DNA from 2 places in the Calidithermus timidus DSM 17022 genome. Region 1 is predicted to be linked to the other one. Evidence: riboswitches for the same ligand, from Rfam matches in the RefSeq annotation. Region 1 holds a riboswitch; the other holds the start of a gene.
What was found. A riboswitch is a leader RNA that binds a small molecule or an ion and turns the genes downstream of it on or off. The one in region 1 is predicted to bind S-adenosylmethionine.
Positions count from the first base shown of each region.

Region 2: another riboswitch for S-adenosylmethionine. It lies ahead of B047_RS0105150 (O-acetylhomoserine aminocarboxypropyltransferase/cysteine synthase family protein); the one in region 1 lies ahead of B047_RS0110000 (hypothetical protein).

Region 1 is NZ_KB890697.1:207,500-211,906, reverse strand. It holds gene B047_RS0110010 (FAD-binding oxidoreductase) at 1-518, opposite strand, end outside; gene B047_RS0110005 (PEGA domain-containing protein) at 698-2,119, shown strand; SAM riboswitch class I at 2,439-2,570, shown strand; gene B047_RS0110000 (hypothetical protein) at 2,697-3,263, shown strand; gene cysC (adenylyl-sulfate kinase) at 3,260-3,796, shown strand; gene B047_RS16655 (phosphoadenylyl-sulfate reductase) at 3,793-4,407, shown strand, end outside.
Region 2 is NZ_KB890688.1:401,454-405,860, reverse strand. It holds gene metX (homoserine O-acetyltransferase MetX) at 1-766, opposite strand, end outside; gene B047_RS0105150 (O-acetylhomoserine aminocarboxypropyltransferase/cysteine synthase family protein) at 831-2,123, opposite strand; SAM riboswitch class I at 2,250-2,388, opposite strand; gene B047_RS0105145 (aminotransferase class IV) at 2,536-3,273, opposite strand; gene B047_RS0105140 (aminodeoxychorismate components I/II) at 3,290-4,407, opposite strand, start outside.

The DNA of each region.
Region 1 (4,407 bases):
TCCAGGCTGCCGCCGAGCCTTTCCCCACCGAAAGCTTGCTCGAAGGCGGCTACCTCTTTGGGGTGCCCAAAGGTGAAGGCGTAAAGCGTTTCGCCCTCCTGCCATACAAAGCGGGGCTCGAGGCGCAGCCCCTCGAGCCTGCCTGTCTTGCGTACGAACACCCGCTCCCTTCCCGGGCGCAGCCGCAGCGTCGCCCGCAGCACCTCGCCCAGCGCGCCAAAACTCCCCACGAAAGGGCGCACCAGGTCGTAGCCCTGCACGTTCTTGACCACCTTGCCCCCGGCCTGCAGTACCCGGCCTTTGGGGGTGCGAAACTCCAGTCCCAGTACCTCGGCGGCGAAGAAGAAGTTCTGCCCGAAGCCCCCGCGTGCGAGCAATCCGCCCACTCCGCCGGGCAACTCCACCGGGGGAAAGGGGGGATAGAGCCCCTGCGGCAGGGAGTCCCAGACTTCCAGCAGCGGCGTGTCGCCGCTGACCACCAGGTATTGGTCGTCGGCGCAGAGCTCGAGGACAGCCATGCTTTTACCTTACCCTACCCCAGCAGTCCGGCCAGATGGGATGAAATTGGGAAAACTATGAGATAACTGAAGAGTGCGGTGAGTACGGGATGAATGTGGTGCCGTGACCTAAACTTCGGCTGACGGCGCTCTCATGAAGTTGAAGAAAGCTGCTCTAGGCTAGGTTCGGAGGTGAGTCAATGAAGCGTGCTATAGCGCTGTTAATGCTGGGACTGGGCCTCGTAGCCCACGCCGAGCCCCAGCTCAGCCCTCAGAACATCGTCGTCAACCCCGTGCCTACCGACTTGCAGGTACAGGTTGGTGTGGACCGCGACCCCACCGGACGCGGCAACCCCACCTACCAAATCGGCGAGAAGATCGTGATCAACGTCTCGGTCAACCAGGACGCTTACGTCTACTTGTTCGGGGTTTACCCCAACGGGGAGATCTCGCCCATCCTGCCCAACCCTTACGACCGCGACAACTTCCTGCGGGCCGGAGAGACCCGCCGCTATCCTCCGGTGGGCGCCCGCTACCAGTTCACCATCGACGGCCCTGAAGGCCAGCACCGGGTGCTGGCGGTGGCCTCCAAGCGCCCGCTCAACATCGGCAGCATCATCGACTCGAGCCTGCGCCCCTTGGTGCGCGGAGCCGATGCCCTGGGCCGGGCCATCGCCATCGTGGTTACCCCGGTGCCCGAACAGGACTGGACCACCGACGTAGCCTTCTTCACCGTGGGCCGTGCTCAGCCCCAGCCCATCAGCGGCACCCTGGTGGTCAACTCCACTCCCCAGGGAGCCCAGCTCTACCTCAACGGGCGCTTCGTGGGCAGTACCCCCGTCACCGTCCGCGTGACGCCGGGTCGTCAGGACGTCGAATTGCGGCTGGCTGGGTACGAAACCTACCGCACCTCGGTCAACGTCAACCCCGGGCAGACCGTCAACATCAACGCCACCCTCGAGCGCACCCGCCCCAGCACCGGCACCCTGGTAGTCAATTCCAGCCCGCAAGGAGCCCAGGTCTACGTCGATGGCCGCTTCGTGGGCAATACGCCCTTGAGCATCGGCATCAACCCTGGGCGGGCGGATATTGAAGTTCGGCTCGATGGCTACGACACCTTCCGCACCTCGGTGGTGATCGCCCCTGGCCAGACCACCACCATCAACGCCGGCCTCAACCCCTCCCGGCGCACCGGCGTGCTCAGCGTGAGCTCCAGCCCCAGCGGCGCCGACGTGTACATCGACAACCAGCGGGTGGGCCGCACCCCTTACTCGGTGCAGATCAACGAGGGCACCTACGACGTGCGGATCAGCCTGAGCGGCTACACCGACTACCGCACCACGGTGCGCGTTGAGCGGGGCCAGGAAACCCGCATCAACGCCCAGCTCGTCCCCCTGCGTGCCCAGCTCACCATTTCCGCCAACGTCGAGGCCAGGGTCTTCGTAGACGGGGCGGAGCTTGGCACCGTGGGCCCCGGCGGCACCGTTCGCTTCGACGTGAGCCCCGGTCGCCACCAGGTCGTGCTGCTGTCCCCCGGCTACCGGGTCTTCGTCACCGAGGTCAGCTTGCGTAGCGGCGAGAACGAGACCATCCGCGCCAACCTCAGCCGTTTGAACTTCTAGGCCCTGCGGCAGGCAAAGGACCGGGCGAGCACCCCGGTCCTTTGCCTTGAGGAACGCTTGTGGCTCGTGATACCGGATTCAAAAAGATAATCACCCAAACCAAAGACCTTCAGAGGCTATCTTTTTGAATCCTAGAGCACTCCCTTCGGTCGGGTCAGTTCGTTCCCATTCGGGAACGAACTGACCGAATCTGGTATGATTCGTCTTTTGGCCAGGGTTGAGGTGTTCGGCCTCGGCAATTGTTTACAAGTTTTGTCACCTATGCTAACCTACCTTCCATCCCGGCGCAAAGCCGGGATGGGTGTGGCAACACCCTCAGGTCTTATCCAGAGCAGCGGAGGGAACGGCCCTGCGAAGCTGCGGCAACCCGTAGGGGCTTTCAGCCAGCAACCTGAAGCGTCTCTGCGTAGGTGCCAATTCCGGCCCGGACATCATCCGGGAAAGATAAGGGGGTTTCTTGTGCTCGAAACTATGCCTAAGCCTCAGATCATGCGCGTGCTTTCGTGTTCCAGGCGCTGTTGTCCTGGCCTCGTCGCTGGCCGTTGGCAATTGGAATCGTCTGCTATGGGAGCACAGCATGAGCTTTTTGGACCAAGAACCCGCCCATAACTTCAAGAAGCACCCCTCACTTCCCGAGGCTCTTTCAGCCGCGCAACGCATCCACGGCGAGGTGCGGCGTCCTGGCATGAGCTACCGCGTGCAGCTTGCCTGGGATGGCAAGCGGCTCACCGGGCGGCTGGGTGGGGCGATTTTCGGCGAGGGTGTATACCTCGAGGCTCACCAGGGCCAGCTTCTGGGCTCGCTGTCCAGCAGCGGGCGAGTCCTTGCCCTGCATGCCCAGCACGAGGGGAGCAGCCTCCAGCTTCGCCTGGTAGGGGCCGAGCGCAGCTCGAGCGCGTCGCTGGAGCTTTCAGGGGACTCAGCCTCGGGGTGGGCCTACCTCGAGGGCGTGGTGCAGCCGGTGGAGGTCGAGTTCAGCCCCGCCCGGCTTCTCGCCCGCATCGGCTCTGATCAGGAAGTGACGCTACGCCACCCTGGCTTTGCGGCCTGGGTGCTGGCGGTGGTGGCGTTGGCGGCAGACGCGGCGGCCCGCGATGCTTGGCGGGTGCTGCTGGAAAGCTACACGGGTTGGGCCGAGGCATGAGCGGGGTGGTGGTCTGGTTTACCGGGCTTTCCGGCGCGGGCAAGACCACGCTGGCCAAAGCCCTCGAGGTTCACCTCTACGAAGCGGGCCAGAAGGTCGAGCACCTCGACGGTGACGTGGTGCGCGAGCACCTGTCGAAGGGGCTGGGCTATAGCCGTGAGGACCGCGACACCAACATAAGGCGCATCGGCTTCGTGGCCAATCTGCTGGCCAAGCACGGCGTGATCGTGCTGGTGAGCGCGATCAGCCCCTACCGGCTTACCCGCGAGGAAGTGCTCTCGCAGGCTCCCAAGAAGCTCGAGGTCTTCGTAGACGCGCCGCTGGAGGTGCTGATCGAGCGCGACGTGAAGGGGCTTTATGCCAAGGCGCTCAGGGGAGAGATCGCCAATTTCACCGGGGTTTCCGACCCCTATGAGCCCCCCCTGAACCCCGATCTGCACCTGCGGACCGATCAACTAAGCCTCCAGGAGAGCCTCGACCGCCTGTTGAGCGCGCTCGAGCGCTTGGGTGTCGAAGTGCGGGTGAGGACGTGAAAACGACGTCGAACGCCCAGGGGCGGGCCTCTGCGCAGCTTCTAACCCCCGATGTCTGGAACGCGCAAACCGACCCTTTGGCCGTCATCGGGTGGGCGCTGGAGAATTACCCCGATCTGCTCATGACCAGCGCCTTCAACCTCAACGGCGTCGTGCTCATCGACCTGGCCGCTAAAGCGGGGTACACCGGCGAGGTGGTGTTCGTGGACACCGGCTACCACTTTCCCGAGACCTTGCAAACCCGCGATCGCCTCGAGGCCCGCTATCCCCAGATGCGCTTCGTCACCTTGAGTGCCGGCCTAGCTGAGGAGCCCTGGGGGGAAGAGCGCTACCGCAGCGACCCCGACGGCTGCTGCGCCGTACGCAAGGTGGCCCCCCTGCGCGACTACCTGGCCCAGAAGAACCCCAGTGCCTTGCTCAACGCCAGAAGCCGCGACCAGGCTTCGACCCGGGCCTCTCTCGGCTTCCTCGAGCGAGGGGAGCGTCTGCGCATCAACCCGCTGGCTTACTGGACGCGCGATAGGCTGGAGGCCTACGCCCGCGAGCACGACCTGCCGGTCAACCCCCTGTACGCCTCGGGTTTCCTGAGCATCGGCTGCTGGCCCTGCACG
Region 2 (4,407 bases), on a different contig from region 1:
AGGAGAGCATGGCAATGGCTCGAGCGAGTTGCAGACCCAGGGGCTGCTCGCTGTAGTAGCCGCCCCGGTAGCCCGGATCGCTGAGCACGGCCTCGCGGGAGAGCCGGTTGAAGGCGCGGGCCCAGGGGCCGTGCGTGGTGGGCGCAGCCAGCACGATGAGTTGTCTGACCCGCTCAGGGTAAAGCAGGGCAAACTCCAGCGCCACCATTCCCCCTAAGCTGCCGCCCAGCACCGTGACCCGCTCGATGCCCAGGTGGTCGAGCAACCGGACCTGGGCGCGGGCCATGTCGCGCACGGTGATGGCGGGGAATTCCGGGCCGTAGGGCTCGCCGGTGAGGGGGTTGCGCGAGAGCGGTCCGGTGGAGCCATAGCACGAGCCGATGTGATTGGCGCAGATCACGAAGCTGTGCCGGGTGTCGAGCACCCGGCCCGGCCCCACCAGCGCGTCCCACCAGCCGTCGGCGCCGAAAGCCTGCTCGAGCGGGCTCAGCAGCTTGAGGGTGGGCTCGTCGTAGGTTCCGGCCAGGTGAGCCGAGCCCGTCCAGGCGTGGAAGACCAGCACCGCGTTGTCACGGGCCTGGTTGAGGTAGCCGTAGGTCTCGTAGCGCAGGTGCAACTCGGGCAGGAGGCCGCCCTGCTCGAGCCCAAACACCTCGCCCGGCGCGGTCAGGCGCAGGGTCTGGGGCTGGGGCGGCGCAACCCGTCCCCTCGAGCGCGGCGGCTTGTAGAGCAAGGCCTCGTGCTCGCCCCAGGTTTCCTGGATCAAGCCGCCTCCAGAGTCAAGCACCACACTGGTCGTGCTCACGGCCTTGGCCTCCCCTCTGCCCCGCTCAAACGCCCACCGGGGCCCGCAGCGCCTGCTTGAGGTCGGCCTTGAGGTCCTCGGCGGCCTCGAGGCCCACGCTCAGGCGCACCAGCTCGGGGCTGACCCCAGCCAGTGCCTGCTCCTGGGCGCTGAGCTGGGAGTGGGTGGTGGAGGCGGGGTGAATGGCCAGGGTGCGCGAATCCCCCACGTTGGCCAGGTGCGAGATGAGCTCGAGGCGGTTGATGAAGCCCTTAGCCGCCTCGTAGCCGCCCCTGAGCCCGAAGGTGAGCACCGCGCCCGGCTTGCCGCGGAAGTACTTCTGGGCCTTGGCGTAGCTGGGGTGGTCTTCCAGGCCGGGGTAGTTGACCCAGGCCACCTCCTCCCGCTCGCGCAGCCAGTGGGCGATCTCCAGGGTGTTCTGCACGTGGCGCTCGGCCCGCAGCGAGAGGGTCTCTAAGCCCAGCAGCAGCACCCAGGCCTCGAAGGGGCCCAGCGCCTGGCCCTGGTCGCGCAGGCCATCGACGCGGGCCTTGAGGATGAAGGCCAGGTTGCCGAAGGCCTTGGTGAGCTCGAGGCCGTGGTAGCCGGGCTGGGGCTGGGTGAGGAGCGGGTAGCGCCCGTTGTCCCAGGCGAAGTTGCCCCCGTCCACGATCAACCCGGCGATGGCCGCCCCGTGCCCGCCGATCCACTTGGTGCCCGAGTGCACCACCACGTTGGCCCCCCACTCGAGGGGCCGGAATAAGTAACCCCCCTGCCCGAAGGTGTTGTCCACGATCAGGGCCACGCCCTTCTCCTGGGCAGCCTGAGCGATGGCTTCGAAGTCGGGGATGTTGAGCGCGGGATTGCCGATGGACTCGATGAACCAAGCCCGGGTGTTCGCGTCGGTGGCGGCGAGGAATTCCTCGGGGCTCTCGGCGCGGCTGGTGAAACGGGTCTCGATGCCCAGACGCGGCAGCGTGACCTTGAGCTGGTTCCAGGTGCCACCGTAGAGGTTGGGCGTGGCCACGATGTTGTCCCCGGCCTGAGCCAGGTTGGTGAAGGTGAGGAACTGCGCGGCGTGGCCCGAGCTCGTCGCCAGGCCCGCCACCCCGCCCTCGAGCGCGGCGATGCGCTTCTCGAGCACGTCGGTGGTGGGGTTCATGATGCGGGTGTAGATGTTGCCGAATTCCTGCAAGCCAAAGAGCCGCGCCGCGTGGTCGGCGTCCTTGAACTGGTAAGAGGTGGTGGCGTAGATGGGCACCTGGCGGGCGCCCGTGCTGGGGTCGGGGCTGTAACCGGCGTGAAGCTGCAGGGTCTCAAAAGCGAGCTTTCTGGACATAAAAAACCTCCAACCGCAGGCTTTGGGGCGGGACTTCTGGCTGGAGGTTTCAAAAGCGAAACCCCCATTCCGATGACGGTTCTCTACCGGAAGGGGGCTCACTGTGCCTAGCGAACGCGCACCCTTCTCTCATCTGCCTCCGGGCGTTTCCCCCGCCTGGAGTCGGAATTGGCACCTTTGCACTCGTGTCCGGTGATGAAACGAACACTCCTGCGGGTTGCCGCGGCATCTTCGGGCCGAATCCCTCCGCCGCTCTGGATAAGAGAACGTGTTATGTCTCGGTTGTTGCCGCGCCCCGGCGCGGTTAGATGCGAGTGTAGGCGAGAGAGGGCGGGGATGTCAAGGGAAAAGCCAAACGCCGGGCACGGGTCGTACGTTTTACGTCGTACACGATACGCAAGACGCCCCAGCTCTAGACGCTGGGCAATGGCCCGGAGGGCCGGAAATGGGTGATCAGGGCCTCGAGCGCGCTATCCAGCGGCTTGCCCACGGACAGGAGGCCGACGCCGGTTCCGGCGAGGAGGAGCTGGCCCTCGAGTTCGTCGGGCTTGAGGCGGGCCTCGGACACGCGGAGGCCGAGGGTGGCTGCCTGCTCGGCCACTTTTTGGCGGGTGATGCCCTCGACCCCGCCCTGCAGCACGCACAGTTCGCCGGCGCGGTAGAGCAGCGGGCTGGTACGGCTGCCGTCGACGACGTGCCCCTTTGCGTCGAGCAGCAGGCCCTCGAAGTGCCCGGCGCGCTCGGCCTCGAGGCGGGCCAAGCGATAGGGCAGGTAGTTGCCGGTCTTGTAGTGGCCGAGGTCGGGGTGAACCCGCAGCGAGGTGACGCAGACGCTCACCCCGCGGGTGTAGGTGGCTTCGGGGGGCGGGGCGAAGGGGCGTGCGCTCGAGACGTAGGCCTCTGGGGCCACCACCAAGCGCAACAACATGTCGGCGCGCTGCTGGCAGTGATGTTCGACCTCGCGCTCGAGCGCCTTAAAACCGGGGAAGGCAATGCCTAAAGCCTGGGCGTGGCGGCGCAGGCGCTCGAGGTGCTCGGGAAGCCACAGCGGTTCACCACCCTCTAAGCGAAGCGTGGTGAACACGAAAAAGCCATGCCACAGGGATTCGGGGAGCGGGGTGCCGACGGGTTCGCCGTTGATGCGGGTCATGGGGAGGGCCTCGAGGTCAGGAGGGGATCGGTTCAGGCCGGCCTGCCGGCTCGTCCACGGGGCTCAGCGACAGGAAGTTGCTCAGCAGCACCATCCCGTACTCCGAGAGCATGCTCTCCGGGTGGAACTGCACGCCCCAGGCCAGGCCGTGGGCGTGGGATAGCGCCATGCACAAACGCGTCTCTGGATCCCCGCCCTGGGTCCAGGCCTCCAGTCGCAAGGTCGGGGGCAGGTCGCGGATGAGCAGGGAGTGGTAGCGCGTGAAGCGGGCCGGGCTAGGCACTCCCGCGAAGATCCCCTCGCCGCGGTGCTCGACCGGGAAGGCCTCGCCGTGGACCGGGCGGGGGGAGCGCCCCAACCGCGCCCCCAGCGCCACCCCGAGCGCCTGATGCCCCAGGCAGATCCCCAGGAAGGGCAAGCGGGCCTCGAGCGCGGCCCGGGTCCACTCGAGGGTCCGGCCCGCCGTCGCCGGCTCACCCGGCCCCGGCCCGACGACGAGGTGGGTGGCCCAGGACAGGTCGGGGGCCACGCCGTGGTCCAGCACGCGGATTTCCGCCCCGAGCGCGGCCAGGTAGTCCACGATGTTGTAGCTGAAGGAGTCGTGGTTCTCCAGGAAGATCACCCGGGCCTCGAGGCGTCTCGCCGGTCTTGGCGGCCTCCAAACGCTGTCTCGGCGCGGCGGGGCCGGGGCCTGCCCCTCCCGGCCCTGCCCCAGAGCTTGCAGCAGGGCTTCCGCCTTGGCCTGGGTCTCGGCGTACTCGCGCTCGGGATCGCTCTCGATAACGATGCCCGCTCCAGCCGAGAAATAGCCGCTGCCTGCCGCAAAGCTGAAGCTACGGATGAGGATGTTGAAGTCGCAGCCCTTCCCCGAGACGTAGCCCATCGCCCCGGTATAGGCCCCGCGGGGAACGGGCTCGAGCTCAGCGATAGCGCGCATGACGCTCTCCTTGGGCGCTCCGGTGATGGTCCCACCGGGAAAAATGCTGGCGAACACCTGCCGCAAGGGCGCGTGGCTGCGGCCCCGCACCTCGGAGACCAGGTGCATGACGTGGGAGTAGCGCTCGAGGGTAAAGGCTTCGCTCACCTCCACGCTTCCCGGCTCACACACCCGCGCCAGGTCGTTGCGCAACAAGT